Regions from separate parts of the Paenibacillus cisolokensis genome, predicted to be linked through region 2. Evidence: predicted binding sites of a transcription regulator. Region 2 holds the regulator's gene; the other holds the start of a gene.

Region 1 (8,085 bases), on a different contig from region 2:
CCGCCGGTCGCAACGGCCTTCCACTGGTCGTCCGTCCAGGCCGAGCCTTCCGGCTTTTTCGGGATGTTATGTACCGGCATCGTCGCCCTCTCCTCTCCTTTCGCTTTCGGAACGCCCGTATTCCCGGTTCATGCCGGACGCGTCCGCACGGTCTGCCGCCGCCAGCCGCTTTTCCGCAGCATGTTCTTCCGCGGAAAGCCCCTCTTCCGCCCGCTTCGCCGGCGTTTCAGCCGCCTCGTCCGGCGCGGACTCCGCGTCCTTCCCGCTTTCGGCGGCCTGACGCTCGAGCAGCCTCCAGATTTCGTCCCCGGTCACCCGCGGAAGCTTGATGTAGTCGTTGCCTTCGATCAGCGGATCGAACTGGCAGACCGGCTTGTACGCGCAATACTGGCAGGGCGTCTTCGCGCCGGTCCGGTATGGCGCAATGCCGATCTCGCCCTGCGCGATTTCGCCGCCGATCCGCGCGATGCTGCGCCGCACCGAGCGCCGCAGCACCTCCCAGCCTTCGCGGCCGACGACGGACGAGCTGCTGTAGAAGCCGCCGTCCCGCTTGATCGCGACCGGCAGAAGATCCGAATAGCCGGTATCGAGCTCGCCGTCCATCATCCGCACGGCGGATTCGTCGGCCAGCAGCAGGCCGCGCATTTTGAACCGCTTCAGCAGCTGGCGGCGCGCCTCCTCCGGACTCATGCCGTTCGATGCCGCAAGCAGCGGATTGTGAACGTGAAAATAAAGCACGCCGGCGGGGGCGACCGGTCCGCCCAGCCAGGCGGGCGCATGCGTCAGCAGCACGTCCAAATAAGCCAGCATCTGCAGCGACAGGCCGTGCGCCACTTCCTCCAGCCGCAGCTGCGTCGCCGACGATTTGTAGTCGAGCACGCGCAGCAGCCATCCCTCCTCCGTGCGGGCCGCGTCGATGCGGTCGATCCGTCCGACAAGCTCGAGCGTGCGGCCGTCCGCCATCGTAACGACAAGCGCGGGAAGCGTGCCGTCCGGTCCGAAGCCGACCTCGAGACCGACAGGACGGAATGCGGCACGCCGCTCGTGCTCGGCCAGTATGATCGCGGCTTGTCCGACAATTTCGGTCAGCTTGCGGGCGATATACCGGTATCGGCCGCTGCTGAGCAAGATTTGCGATTGCAGGCGCGGCGCCAGCTGCTCGACGGCGGAAGCCGCCGCCGCGCGGATGCCGCCCGCCGGCGTCACGCCCCAGCGGTCGCCAAGATCGGCGGCAAGCCGGCTGAGCGCCGCATGAAAGAGCTGGCCGACGTCCGGCGCCTCCAGCCGGTAGAGCCGCCGCTCCTTAAGCCGCAGGCCGTGGATCGCAAAATGCTGAAACGGACACGATACGAACCGCTCCAGCCGGGAGACGCTCGCCGTCAGGCGCTCGCCGTACAGCTCCTTCGCCGTCGCCGGCGACAGAGAAGGCACCCTGTTGTCGTAATCGAGCGACGATGTCAGCATCTGCAGCTTGTCCTGCCATTCCGGCCGTACAGCAAACCAGTTGAATACATCCCACCAGAACGGCGCGATCTCCGCCCCTTGCCGCCACTGCCGCAGCTGGCCGATCAGATGGGACAACGTCCGCTCCGGGCGCGACACGAAGCGAAGCTGTTCGATGCTTTCTTGATCCGGCGACGGCTCGCCCGGCACCGCCCGTTCCTCAAGCCCGGGAAACAGCCGCTTCACCTGCCGGACAATTTCCGATGCGTGCAGGCTTTTGCCTTCCTCGTCGGCCGCCGGCCAGCTCAGCCACAGATGCCGCGACGGCGTCGTCAGCGCGACGTAAATCAGGAAGCGCTCGTCGAGCAGCCGTCTCGTCACGCCGGGAGCCATCGCGAGCCCTTCCGCCTGCAGCCGCTCCCGCTCCGGCTCCGTCAACACCCCGTCCTCCTGAATGCGCATCGGCATGACGCCGTCATTGGCGCCGAGCACATAGCAGACGCGAACCGGGGCGGAACGGGTGCGGTCCAGGCTGCCGACCAGCACCTGATCGAGCGCAGGCGGTACGGAAGCGAGCTTCAAGCTTTCGAGGCCGGTCTCGACCATCCCGGCGAACAGCTCCGGCGGCATTTGCTCGTCGCCGGCCAGCTCGACCAGTTGATCGAGCAGCTCCATCACGCCGTCCCACAATTGCCGGTGGGCGCGCGCCCGTTCCGGCCGTCCGGCCGCCAGATCGGCGCGGCTCCACCGTTCCAGACGATCGGCCGCATCCGCGTGGTCAAGCAGCCGGTACAGCGCGGCGCACATCTCCTTGACGCTGCCGGCGCGTTTGAGCGCTTGACCGAAACGGCGCAGCGGCGGCACGATCGACTCCCGCGCTTCCATTACGGCCGCGAACTCCCGGGGGTCGGCCGGCGCCGTCTCGCCGTCTTCCCGCTCCAGGTCGCCGAACGACAGCGGCTTCCAGCTTTTCCGGTCCAGCCATTTGCGACCGTCGATGCCTGCCGCGAGCACGTAATTTTCGAACCGGTCGTACAGCTCCCGGCTGCCGCCCGGAATGTCGGGAAACAGCATTTCGGTCTTGATGCAGCGGAATACCGCCTCATACCGCCAGCCTTTGAGCACCGTCTCCAGCGCCGAGCGGATGAACTCGGTCAACGGATGATGAACGGCCGTCTTCTTCTGATCGAGAAAATACGGAATGCCGTATTCCGCGAACACCGCTTCCGCGTAATCGGCGTAGTCGGCCGGATTGCGCACGATGACGGCCATATCCCGCCACCTCAAGCCTTCGTCGCGAGCCCGGCGGACCATATCCTGCGCCGCCGCTTCGACTTCGGCGCGGCGGTTTGCCGCCGCGTGCAGCGATATGCCGCAGCGCGGATCGTCCGCGGCGAGCTCGCCGGGATCGGCGGGCCGGTAAGACAAATGCGCGGCAAAATGCTTCTCCAGGTGGGCGAGCATCGGACTGTCCGCAAAGCGGCGGGGCGGCTTGCCGTCCAGCACGATCGTCTCCAGCAGGCCGACGCCGTTCGACTCGGCCAGCTCGCGCAGCTTTATGTACGTCTCCGCCGTCGGGTGGAACAGCTCGAGCTCGTGAGGACGCTCGCCCGGCCCGTATTCGCGGTCGAGACAAAGCGCGACCGTAACGCGCGCCGCCGAACGGAGCAGAGCGCCGAGCGCCTCATATTCCTTGGGCGTAAAGCCGTGGAACCCGTCGACCCATATCTCCGCCCCCCGCATCGAAGGCGCGGCGCCGAATCCGGCGGCCAGATGGGCCAAATCATCTTCCGCGTCGACATAAAGGCCGGCCATCTCGGCTTCCAGCCGCTCGTAGACAAGCCGCAAATCGCGAAGCTTGCGCGCCAGCAGCGTTCCGGCCGCCGCGGCCGCTCCCGACTCGATCCAGCCGCCCAGCGCCGCGGCGTCGATGCCGTATCGTTTCCACTCGGTCAACAGGTCGCCGAGCCGCTCGATAAAGCCCGGCTGATCCGCGCCGTGCCGGAACAGCTCCAGCTCCGATTCCAGCCGGTGAACGATTTTGTAGAGCAGCATATTCCGCCCGTTCTCGCCGATCGGCACGAGCGCCGTGCCGCCGGTCTCCTGCATAACCCGAAACGCGAGCCGCCGGAAACTGAGCGCCTGGGCGCGAATCGTACCCGGCAGGCCGCCGTCCTTCAGCAACGCGTATTCGCTCTGGAAGGTCGCCTGCTCCGGCACGAGCAGTATGAGCGGCGGACCGTCGGGATTTTCCCGCAGCCGGCTCCGTATTTCATCGTGGCAAAACCGGGTTTTGCCGGCCCCGGACCGCCCGAGCACAAAACGCAACCCCATCCTTCTCCCCGCTTTCTCCGACTTTTTTCGATTCTCCTATTCTATCATAAAAGCGGCGGCCATTTCACCAGAAAAACCAAACGTATGTTCCTGAAAATGTTGGCTAAACGACCGGGCGGGACATGGCCGATTCCGACAGTAGATCCGACAGTAGATTCAACAGTAGTTCTCAACGGTAGATCTCAACTGTAGATCTCGACGGTAGATTCAACAGTAGAACTCGACGGTAGATCCTGACGGCCGATACCGCCGACACGAATCGCGCAACCGTTTTGCCGGACCTAAGTCCAGTGCAAATTACCGACCTGGGTCCGTTTGACCAACTGGATCTGCTGGTATACTTAGGAAGAGAATTCGGGACCGATCGCCCGCGGCCTTAGGCCGTACCAAACCGGAGCATATAAGGAGCGAATGATATGTTTAACCGAAAACGAGTTGCATGCGCCGCGCTGTTCGCGGTTGTCTTGCTTGTTGCCGGATGCACCGCCAAAATGAACGCCGTCACGAAAGCGTCCGAACAACCGCTGCAGGCCAATGAAGAAACGACGCTCGAAACGACATTCCGGCAAGTGAAGGTGTCGAGCGACGTGCCGTCCATTCATATCGGACTTTCGCCCGATGAAACGACGCGCCTGAGCATCCGGACATCCGATCCGGAAAAGCTGCAAAAGCATTTTGATTTCCATTATCGGGAGACGGACGGGCAATTGGAGGTTACCGTTCGAGGGAAAAGCCGGAATCCCGGCCTTGATGTGCTGGACCTGATCGAGACGTGGGGAGCCGAACTGCACGTGGAGCTTCCTGACCATTCGTACAACAGCGTTACGGTTCATTCCGACGTCGGGAAAATCGAGTATCGGGAAGTGAATGCGGATCGGCTGGCCGTAAGCAGCGAGGTGGGGACGATTACGGTTGCGGATACGGCAACGGAGCAGGCAATCGTGACCAACTCGGTCGGAGCGGTCCGTCTGGACAACGTGAACGGGAAGACCGAGGTCAGCAACAGCACGGGCACGGTCAACATCTATGCCCCGAGCATCGAGAACGACATTGCCGTGAAAACGGAACTTGGCGCCGTCACAATCGAAACGGATCGCGAGCCCGACAATGTCCGCCTCGATTTGTCGACCGAGATCGGGAAAGTCGGCACCAATTTCGACATAGAGCGAAACGATCAGTCGAAACGCTCGATTGCGGGACAGAAAGGGGAGAACGGACCGCAAATCAAAGTGAGGTCGGAAATCGGGCCGATCGAGGTCCGTTATCGGGAATAGGCGGAGAAAAGCGCTCCCGGCGGATCGGCGCTCCGACACGGCACAAGGGCCCTTCCGCTCCGACACGGCACAAGGGCCTTTCCGCTCTGACGCGGCACAAGGGCCCTTACGCTCCGGCAAGGCCAAGGCCTTCCGCATCGGGAAGGCCTTGGCGCGGCAAAAGCGCTCCGGCGTCCGCGCCGATGCGGCTGGCGCATCCGCTTACCGGCTGCGCACTTCGAAGATGGCGAACTTCAAGTAATGGCCTTCGGGAACGCCGAGCAGCCGCGGATGGTCTTTGCCCGCGGAACGCCATTCGATCAGCCGCAGCACTTTGCCGGCGTCGGCCGCCGCCTCCTGGATCGTGCCGAGAAACAGTTCCTCGCTCATATGGTAAGAGCAGCTTGCGGTCACCAAATAGCCGCCCTCATTGACCAGTTTCATCCCGTTCAGATTGATGTCCTTGTACCCGCGGCAGGCGCCGGCGAGCGCGCCTTTCGTCTTGGCGAAGGCCGGCGGGTCCAAAATGACGACGTCCCATGTCCGCCCGGCCGCCCCGAGCGGCTTGGAGGTATCGACCCTTCCCTGCGCCCGCCTCGCCCGCTCCTCCAGGCCTTTAACCTGGCTGCGCAAATAGTCGAATGCGTCGGCGACGACGAACTCGATCCGGTCCGTAAAGCCGTTTCGTTCGGCGTTCCGTCTGGCCGTTTCGATCGCGTGCTCCGATACGTCGAGGCATGTCACCTTCTTCGCGCCGTATTTGCACGCATGCATCGCAAAGCTTCCGGTATGCGCGAAACATTCCAACACGGTCGCGCCGTCCCAATACGGGAACGTGACGACTTTGCCGTTGGCGTTGACCGGCACGAGCGCCAGTCCGTCATCCGCGCGCTCCCCCGCTTCTTCGGAACCGTCCCCGACCGCGCCTTTCCATACTGCCGCCCCTTCGGGCAATTCCGCGTACGGCCTCCTTTCCAGCCTGATGCCGCTGCGCGCGCCCCAGCCGGTCATAAGCGGCGCGATCGCCGCGCGGTTCTCCCGCTGATCGTAAAAATAACCGGTTTTTTGTCCGCCCTCGATATCGACCTCCATCGCCAGCCCGTTCTCGCGAATGACGACCGTCCGCGGGCATTCGCCATAGAGCGGCCCTTTCCGCTCCTCCAGTCCTTCCAGCTTCCGGACGGCGACATCGCTCCGCTCGTAGATGCCTTTCGGGGCGAACACGCGGACGAGCGCCTGCACGATCGTCTCCCGCCGCCGGTCCATGCCGAGCGTCAGCAGCTGGACGACAAGCACGTCGGCGAAACGGTCCACGATCAGCCCGGGCAAGAAGTCGGCCTCCCCGTACACGAGCCGGCAATCGCGATCGCGTACGAAACGGCGCCGATGGCTCAGACAACGCTCGAACCGCTCGCGAAAGAACGGCTCGTCCATGTCGCCGATCGGCCGGCGGGAGATGACCCGCACCCGAATCGTCGAATGCGGGTTCCAATATCCTGTTGCCATATAGCGGCCGTTCGACTGCAAGACGTCCACCAGATCGCCAGGCTCGGCCTCCCCTTCCATCCGTTCGATCTCATTGTCGTAAATCCAGGGATGGCCCTGTTCAAGCCGCTTCGTACGCCCTTTGGCCATATAAATTTTCGCTCTGCTCATCATCATGTCCTTTCCATGCAAGCGTGAACGGCTTCGCCTTTGCGGCAGGAAGCATCGTTACACGTCTCTGTACGTCTCTATAAATCGTTGCGCGTTTCCAACACAGTAAAAAAACGTCCCCCCGCCGCCGGGCCGGAGGGAGGTGCTTGTCATGCTTGTCTGCCGAAACGCATATGTATGATACGACACGCGCGACGGCGGACCGATCGGCCCGGCTCGCCGTTCAACCGATTCCTTACGGCAAAGGGGCGTAGATGCGAATATGTTCGAAACAATTTTGCTGCCGGTGCTCTACGGCTTCGCCGTCTTTATACTCGGCATGAAACTGATGGAGATGGCGCTGCACCGTATTGCCGGCCCCCGGCTGACCGGCCTGCTGGAGCGTTCCACGGACACGCCGCTGCGCGGTTTGGCCGTCGGCACCGTGACGACCGCCTTCCTGCAGAGCAGCACGGCCGTCACCGTCATCTCGATCGGGCTCGTCAATGCCGGCCTGCTCACGTTTCCGCGCACGCTCGGCATCGTGCTCGGCACCAATATCGGCACTTGCCTGACAACCGAGCTGATCGGCCTGAATTTGGGCCGGCTCGCCATGCCGCTGCTGGCGGCGTCGCTCGGACTGTGGCTGTTCACCGCGCTGGCCTGCGAAGTCCGGCTTCTGCCGCTGACGCGCGCCGACCGCCCGATGCCGGAATGGCTGCGGCTGCTGCGCGGCGCATCCGTCGTCCTCGCCGGCTTCGCCATGCTGATCGGCGGCATTACGATTATGCAATCGATCGGGCCGGCCGTGCAGGCGAGCGGCCTGTTCGGCTGGTTTCTCGAGCGGGCAGCCGAAAGCCTGCTCTGGGGCGTCGCCGCCGGTATGACGCTGACTGCCATCGTGCACAGCAGCGCCGCAGTCATCGGGATGACGATGGGGCTAGCCGCGATCGGCGCGCTGCCGCCCGCACTGGGCATCGCCATTGTGCTCGGCTCGAATGTCGGCACCTGCTTTACCGCTCTGCTCGCCTCGGTCGGCGGCAGCAGGGCCGGTCAGCTCGTCGCCTGGTCGCATGTGCTGCTGAATGTGGGCGGCGCGGCGCTGTTCCTGCCTTTTACCGGGGAACTGGCGGCCGTATCCGGATGGATGGCGGCCGGTCCGGCCGGACAGATCGCCCGCGCGCAGACGATCTTCAATATTGCAAGCTCGCTTCTGGCCCTTCCCCTCTGCTACTTGCCGGCGCTGCGCCGCTTGACCGTCCGCTGACGATCGCGACGCCGGCGCTTGTGCCGAGCCGGTTGGCCCCCGCTCGAAGCATGCGGACCGCCGTCTCGGCGTCCCGGATTCCCCCGGACGCCTTCACGCCGATGGCGGAGGTTACGGCTCCGCGCATCAGGAGAACGTCCTCCACCGTCGCGC
Region 2 (8,085 bases):
CGGAACGCGGCGACGAACGCTGCCAGCGTTTCGTCGTTCGTATCGTAGATAAGCGCCTCCGCCAGCCGACGCTCCTCCTCGGGAATAGAGGCGTAACGCTCCAGCTTCTCCGTGTTGACGATAGCGTAATCGAGTCCCGCCTTCGTACATTCGTACAGAAAGACGGAATTCAGCACCTCTCTGCCCGCTTCCGGCAGGCCGAACGAAACGTTGCTAATGCCGAGAATCGTCTGGCACTCCGGCATCGCCTCCTTGATAAGACGAATGCCTTCGATCGTCTCCTTGGCCGAACCGATATATTGCTCGTCGCCCGTGCCGACCGGAAAGACAAGCGGATCGAAAATAATATCTTCCGGCTTCATACCGTATTTTCCGGTCAGCAGCTCGTAAGAGCGCTTCGCAACCGCCAGCTTGTCTTCGCGGGTAATCGCCTGTCCGCGCTCATCGATCGTGCCGACGACGGCGGCAGCGCCGTATTTGTGAATCAGCGGCACCACTTTCTCGAATTTTTCTTCGCCGTCTTCCAGATTGATCGAATTGATGATCGCTTTGCCTTGCGAATAGGTAAGCGCCACATCGATCACTTTGGGATCTGTCGTATCGATAACGAGCGGCACTTTCACTTTTTTGACAACCAGTTCCAAAAACCGCTTCATATCGGTCATTTCGTCGCGATCCGGGTCCTGCAGGCAGACGTCGATAACATGCGCTCCGTTCTTCACCTGCGCCCGTGCGATTTCGGCCGCTTCTTCATATTTCCCTTCCGCGATCAGCCGCTTGAATTTGCGGGAGCCGAGCACGTTGGTGCGTTCGCCGACCATATAGGGTCGGTTGTCCTTTTCAATATATACCGTCTCGATGCCCGAGACAGCCGGCGGATGCTCGCCGCGGCGCTTGCGCGGCTCGTACTTTGCGAGCGTTTCGGCCAGCGCCCGGATATGCGCCGGTGTCGTGCCGCAGCAGCCACCGGCGATATTCAGCCAGCCTTGTTCCGCGAATGCGGCCATCTTGGTCGCAAGCGAAGCCGGCGATTCGTGATAATGGCCGTTCTCGTCCGGCAACCCGGCATTCGGATAGCAGCTGACCGCCGATTTTGCGATTTCGCTGAGCGTCCGGATATGGTCGCGCATAAATTCGGGGCCGGTCGCGCAATTCAGCCCAATCGATATCGGATTCAGATGCTCGAGCGAAATATAGAACGACTCGATATTTTGTCCCGCCAGCGTCGTTCCCATCGGCTCGATCGTCCCCGAAATCATCACCGGCAGTTCGCGCCCGGTCGCGGCGAACGCCTTGCGGATGCCTATGCTTCCCGCTTTCACGTTCAGCGTGTCCTGGCTCGTCTCGAGCAGCAGCGCATCGACTCCGCCTTCGATGAGAGCCAGCGCCTGCTCGTAATAACTATCCACCAATTCGTCGAACGTGACGCCTCCGGTAACGGACAGCGTCTTCGTCGTCGGTCCCATCGCGCCGGCCACAAAACGCGGCTTGTCGGGCGTCGAATATTTGTCCGCGGCTTCGCGCGCAATCGCTGCCGCCGCCAGATTGATTTCCCGCGCTTTCTCGGGAATATCGTATTCGCTGAGAACGATAGCCGTAGCCCCGAACGTATTCGTCTCCACAATGTCGGCACCGGCTTCCAAATATTGCTCATGTATCGAGCGGATGACATCCGGCCGCGTCAGTACGAGCATTTCGTTGCAGCCGTCAAGCGCTTCTCCGCCAAAATCGTCAGCAGTCAGATTCGCCTGCTGGATCATCGTCCCCATCGCGCCATCAAGGATGAGAATGCGCTGCCACATCAATTGTTGTAAAGTCAGTTTCGACAAAATTGCATAACATCCTTCCCGAAAATCGTTAACCATTAGTGTACCAGATTAATGATAAGGTGAAAAGGTCATTCTGTCGACAACCGCGCCTTTTTGAACTATAATGATGAAGTATAAGGTTAATTTCATATAGGAAAAGAGGGAATGAACATGGCAGAGATTCGAATCCGCAACACGGGCGAGCGCATTTCGGGCGAAGAGAACGTGCGCGCCTTTCTGGAAAAGCAGGAAGTATTGTACGAGCATTGGAATACGGAAAAGCTGCCGGACGAGCTGAAAGAAAAGTTCGTTTTGACCGATGAGGAGAAAAATCAGATTTTGTCGGCATACGACGAAGAAATTCGCGATTTGGCCGAGCGCCGCGGCTATAAAACGTGGGACATCGTCGCATTGTCAGATGCTACGCCGAATCTGGACGAGCTGCTCAAGAAGTTCGAACAGGTTCACACGCATACCGAGGACGAAGTTCGCGCGATTACGGCCGGCAAAGGCATCTTTGTTATTAAGGGTACCGAGGATGTCGGATATTTCGATGTCGAGCTGGAAGCTGGCGACGTCATTTCCGTACCGGAGAAAAAACCGCACTTTTTCACGCTGATGGAAAATCGTCAAATCGTCGCCGTCCGTCTTTTCATCGAACCGGCCGGCTGGATCGCCGAACCGTACGACGATCCCGCGTTCAGCAAAGAAGCTTAAAAAGCGTCACGCAATGACGTAACAGGCAGGCGCACCCGCTTCCGGCAAACCGGAGCGGGTGCGCTTCTCTATTCTGGCCAACCGTTTACGCCTTTAACAACGGCAGCAGCTCTTCCAGATTGCGGATTTCGTAATCCGGCACAATATCGTCTGCGGGCACCTTGTTGTCGCGGTTAATCCAGACGCTCGTGATGCCTGCGGCGTTGGCTCCTTTAATATCGGTCGTCAGCTTGTCCCCGACCATGACGCAATCTTCAGGCTCGTGGCCAAGAAGCGCCAACGCATGGCGAAAGATGCTGACGGCGGGTTTGCCTTCCCCGAATTCGCCAGAAATGACAATGTGGTCGAAATACGGTGCCAACTCCGGTACGCCAGCCAGCTTCTCTTTCTGCAAATCCGGCGAACCGTTCGTCAGCAGCAGCAGTCTATAGGAGCCTTTCAACATGTCCAGTACCCGGAACGTTTCATCGTATACGAGCGGACGAGCACGCCGCTCAGCCGGGAACCGTTCCGCCAGTTCGGCGCCGAGCTGCTCGTCGTCCACGCCGAGCGCTTTCAGCCCGCGCGTCCACGCCTGCTTTCGATATGTCGGAGCGATCCGTTCCAGCTTGCGAAATTCGTCCTGTTCTCCTTCACTGAAACGGGCCCACAACCCTTCGAACGGGTTAATGCCGATCATTTTCGTAAACGGGAACGTCTCATACGATTCGTACAGCGCTCGCGCCTCGCGCCTGACCGCCTCCTCCAGCGCATCCGGATCGACACCGCGCTTCTCCGCCGCTACCCGGCATGTTGCCTGAAACGCTTCCGCCACGCTCCGCTCGTCCCACAGCAGCGTATCGTCAAGGTCAAATAAAACCGCTTGTTTCGCCATTTCCCTTACTCCCCCAAATCGTCACCTACAGTTGTTTCATTTCGATCTTATGCTGCTGCGCAAACGTAGACAGCCTGGCTGCCATCTCATCGGTCGGATAACGGTTCATTACCCGCGAGAACACCCAGTTTCCTTTTTTGTGTTCGATCACGACATAGCCCGGCTGCACCCGGATGCTTCGGATATCGGACGCTTGCAGTCGTTTGTCGCCGGTCCATTTGCGCGTTTGGACATAATCTTTGCCCACCGCCAGGTACGGCCGCCGGAAAAAGAACAGCACCGCAAGCAGCAAATACATAACGATGACGAGCCAGTAGAACGTCCCGTCCTCCTGCATTGCCGTATTCGCCTGGCCGAGAATCGCATAGAACACGGTCAGCATGACGATCAGCGCCGGCCCGATATAATTGCGTCCGACAAAACGTTCGGCCTGATCGGCTGCGGGCGTCATTGCTTTAAGCCCCTGTTTTTTTCTCGCTTTGTTCAATTGCGCGGAATTTTTGCGCACCTTGCGCTCCCACGTTCGCGACACGAATCATTTCCTCCCTGTTATGGATGAAGCGGTTTCGGCGTGCTAATGCTTGACCGAAGGCCGGTCCTCTTCGTCCGCCCACTTGATCGAATCGAGCTGATTGCGGAAATTGCGTCTGAAGTTCGCAAGATATTGCTGCCTGAGCTTGTCCCGTTCCACTATTTCCTCTTCGCTCAACCCGACGCTTTTCTGTTTGCGGGACAGCTCGTTGATCCGGGCGATCAGTTTCTCCACCTGCACTCACTCCTCTCCTGCTTCGCCGGAACTATCTATTACTTTGACATCTTCTTATATCCATTGTCAAGGCAGCGGGAAAGCAAGGGCAATTAAAAACGACCGGTCTTCACACCGGCCGAATATTCCGCAGGTCCGGAGTCAGGGAACCGTCTGTCCCAAGCCTGCGGCTCATCGCAGATCGGGCACGATCAGCGACATTCCCGGCACGATGTTGGACGAATCCAAACCGTTGCGCTTCTTCAGTTCATAAATGCGCCTTTGAATGTCGCCGTTCCCGTCCGGATGGGCCAGCGCGATGCTCCAAAGCGTGTCGCCTGGAGCGACGATAATCGTCTTCTCTCCCGCACCGGCAGGCTTCGGGGATACGCCGGAAGCGTCCGATACCCAGAATGAAAAAGCAATGGACAAAAACGCCAGCAGCGCCAGCGCGGCGAGAAGCCGGACGAAGCCCTTGCCAACGGTTGCCGTACCTGTCCGGGAAAGCGCTACGCAATTCTTTTTCCGATCTCTGTCATATATGCTGCGGTACGTTGTCGTATGAATCGTCATCGTTCAACACCCCAAACATTTGTTCTGTAATCAGAATATATCACGAACATATGTTTGAGGTCAATCGGTTTTCAGAACATTTGTTCCTAATTTTTTATGAAAATGCGAACCCATGTTTCTCGAACTTATGTTTGTACGAACTCGGGTTCTATGTTAGAATAGTAACCAAATCAACTAATGGAGTGATGACGGTGTCGAAGATTTCCAACCGCCAGCAGGCAATTCTTGAGTTCATCAAGAACGAAGTACGGGAGAAAGGCTATCCGCCTTCCGTCCGTGAAATTGGCGAAGCGGTGGGACTAGCCTCCAGCTCAACCGTACACGGTCATCTGGACCGGTTGGAGAAGAAAGGGCTCATCCGCCGGGACCCCACCAAACCGCGCGCCATCGAAATTCTCGATCAGGACGAGAACGAAATTCCGTTTCCGGTCGCCGTGGCCAAAGTCCCCGTTGTCGGGAAAGTAACGGCGGGCGTACCGATTACGGCTACGGAGAACATTGAGGACTATTTTCCGCTCCCCGCCCATTTCGTAGGGGATCATGAAGTATTCATACTTAATGTCGTCGGTGACAGCATGATCGAAGCCGGCATTCACGACGGCGATTACGTCATCGTCAGGCAGCAATCGACGGCCAACAACGGCGACATCGTCGTGGCGATGAACGAAGATGACGAAGCGACCGTCAAAACGTTCTATAAGGAGCGCGATCATATCCGGTTGCAGCCGGAAAACTCGACGATGGAACCGATATTGCTGAAAAACGTCACCATTCTCGGGAAAGTCATCGGCTTGTTCCGGGACATCCATTAATCGGACCGCCGTCCCTCATCGGCTTGTTTCGGGACATCCATAACCGGACCGCCGCTTTTATGCGGGAATCCCGTTTACCGATTTTTAAATCGGAATCACTATCGAACACCAGACAACCACCATCACCGCTTTGGACGGTAATGGTGGTTGTCTTTTGTTTCGCGCCCATCGCATGTTCGGCAAAGACAACAGGATGGCGACCAGGCTTCCGCTGTGCGTCCGATTGCGAACCTCGAAGGCCCTATTCGCCAGCGTCACCCCCACCGTACGACTGATTGTGACCTCCAAGGCCTTATTCGCTCGAACTATCCTCGCTGTGCGTCCAATTGCGAACTTCCAGGGCTTTATTCGCTCGCGCCATTGCCACCAATCCTGAAATTGCTTGCTTTACTCCGGCTCCGCGGCTGCTGGAATCTGAAAGATACAAGCCTTGTAAAATAAGAAAAACGCCTGACGGCGTCTCTGTCTAAGGACGATACTGTTTCGCTATAAATGCTTATATGAACAAAAGACGACATGGCGGCCAGGGCTCAATTCGCCCTCGCCCCGCTGTGAACTGCCACCTGTCCCGAAATTGCTTTACTCCGGCTCCGCGGCGGCCAGCATCCGGAAGATAGAAACCCAATAAAAGAACAAAGCTGCAAAAGTGCAACTTTTTCAGGGATAAAATAACCAAAACAGGAAAATTTCTGCGATAATGCAGTTTTTTTGATCCGTTCAAGCCAGACAAGCGAAAATCGCCAAAAATTACTGTATTTTGGCAGGATTTTTCGCTATAGTCATCTATTCGGGCCCAAATTCCTGTACTTTTGCAGCTTTTTCGCCAAAGCAATCTGCCGGGAGACAGAGGCGCTGAAGGCGAGGCACACCGACGGACGTGCGACGATTTGACGGAAGGCGAGGCACACCGACGGACGTGCGACGATTTGACGGAAGGCGCGGACAGTTAGGCAGGCAAATAGGAAGTGAGTTTTATACTTTCTTTAATGTTTAAGAGAAACTCCAAGCGGAGTCTTTCGAGAATTATCGGCCATGTTTAAGCGGAAGTATATGGTCATTAACGTCATTAACGCTAGTAAGGCCATTAACGCTAATTACGTCAGTAACGCTACACCAGTAACACCTTACGCCAGTAACGCCAGTAACGCCAATTACGCCAACAACTATCAACGGGCATTTTGTGAGCCAATGCAGGTTATCCCGCACCAACTCCAAAATGCCCGCAAATGGTAAATCCGCAATCCCTGATGTTGATTCCGTAATGCCTGCAAATCCGTATGCCAAACGTTAGTCCCGCAAACCTTACACGTTGACTCCGTATGCCAACGTTGATTCCGCAAACCCTAAACGTTAAATCAAAGTATGCCCAAACGGTGTTTCCTAAAACCCTAAACGTTGAACCCTTAATCCCTAGCGAGACATGGCATTAGACCATCAATACAACGTCAAATATTGATCGCGTTCCCACTGATGCACTTGCGTGCGGTACATATCCCATTCGATTTCTTTCAGTTCGTAGAAATGGGCCAGAGCGTGGTCGCCGAGAGCGTCGCAAATGACTTCATCGCGCAGCAATTCGGAGAGCGCTTCTTTCAAATCGGCCGGCAGACTCGGGATCCCTTCTTCGATCCGCTCTTCTTCGGTCATGACATAAATGTTGCGGTCGGTCGGCGCAGGCAGCGGCAGCTTGTTGCGGATGCCGTCAAGCCCGGCTTTCAGCATGACAGCGAGCGCCAGATACGGGTTGGCCGCCGGGTCGGGATTGCGCACCTCTACACGGGTGCTGAGCCCGCGGGATGCCGGAATCCGGATCATCGGGCTCCGGTTGCTTGCGGACCAGGCTACATAGCAGGGCGCTTCGTAGCCCGGAACGAGACGCTTGTAGGAGTTGACCGTCGGATTCGTAATGGCGGCGATCGCACGGGCATGCTTCAAGATGCCTGCCATATAATGACGCGCCGTATCGCTGAGACCGAGCTTATCGTCCTTGTCGTAGAACGCGTTCGTGCCGCCGACAAACAGCGACTGATGGCAGTGCATGCCGGAACCGTTCACGCCGTAAAGCGGCTTCGGCATAAACGTCGCATGCAGGCCGTGCTGGCGCGCGATCGTTTTGACAACCAGCTTGAACGTTTGGATCTGGTCTGCCGCTTTCACCGCATCGGCGTATTTAAAGTCGATTTCGTGCTGACCGGGAGCCACTTCATGGTGGGACGCTTCGATTTCGAAGCCCATCTCTTCCAGCGTCAGTACAATTTCGCGGCGGCAGTTCTCGCCGAGATCGGTGGGCGCAAGGTCAAAATATCCGCCCTGATCGTTCAGTTCGGTCGTCGGATCGCCTTTCTCATCGGTTTTGAACAGGAAAAACTCCGGCTCCGGTCCGACGTTCATCGCCGTAAAGCCGAGTTCTTCCGCTTCCCGCAGCACGCGCTTCAGAATGCCGCGCGGATCGCCGGCGAATGGGGTGCCGTCAGGCATATAAACGTCGCAAATCAGCCGAGCGACGCGGTCTTCCGTCACCCACGGAAATACGACCCATGTATCGAGGTCGGGATA

The links. Region 2 encodes LexA, which represses DNA repair genes until DNA is damaged. Its sites were predicted from a motif close to CGAACATATGTTCG; they were not measured.
Region 1: addB (helicase-exonuclease AddAB subunit AddB) is a predicted target of LexA. The motif match lies at 3,855-3,868, and genes of this name have one in related genera.

What each region holds. Positions count from the first base shown of each region.
Region 1 is NZ_JBCNFP010000193.1:6,226-14,310, forward strand. It holds gene ABEV74_RS22885 (UvrD-helicase domain-containing protein) at 1-80, opposite strand, end outside; gene addB (helicase-exonuclease AddAB subunit AddB) at 67-3,777, opposite strand; gene ABEV74_RS22895 (DUF4097 family beta strand repeat-containing protein) at 4,194-5,051, shown strand; gene ABEV74_RS22900 (class I SAM-dependent rRNA methyltransferase) at 5,253-6,692, opposite strand; gene ABEV74_RS22905 (Na/Pi cotransporter family protein) at 6,949-7,932, shown strand; gene deoC (deoxyribose-phosphate aldolase) at 7,859-8,085, opposite strand, start outside.
Region 2 is NZ_JBCNFP010000056.1:23,219-31,303, forward strand. It holds gene metH (methionine synthase) at 1-1,802, opposite strand, end outside; gene ABEV74_RS09570 (1,2-dihydroxy-3-keto-5-methylthiopentene dioxygenase) at 1,980-2,525, shown strand; gene ABEV74_RS09575 (HAD family hydrolase) at 2,611-3,399, opposite strand; gene ABEV74_RS09580 (hypothetical protein) at 3,425-3,931, opposite strand; gene ABEV74_RS09585 (DUF896 domain-containing protein) at 3,974-4,171, opposite strand; gene ABEV74_RS09590 (LysM peptidoglycan-binding domain-containing protein) at 4,337-4,717, opposite strand; gene lexA (transcriptional repressor LexA) at 4,909-5,529, shown strand; gene glnA (type I glutamate--ammonia ligase) at 6,964-8,085, opposite strand, start outside.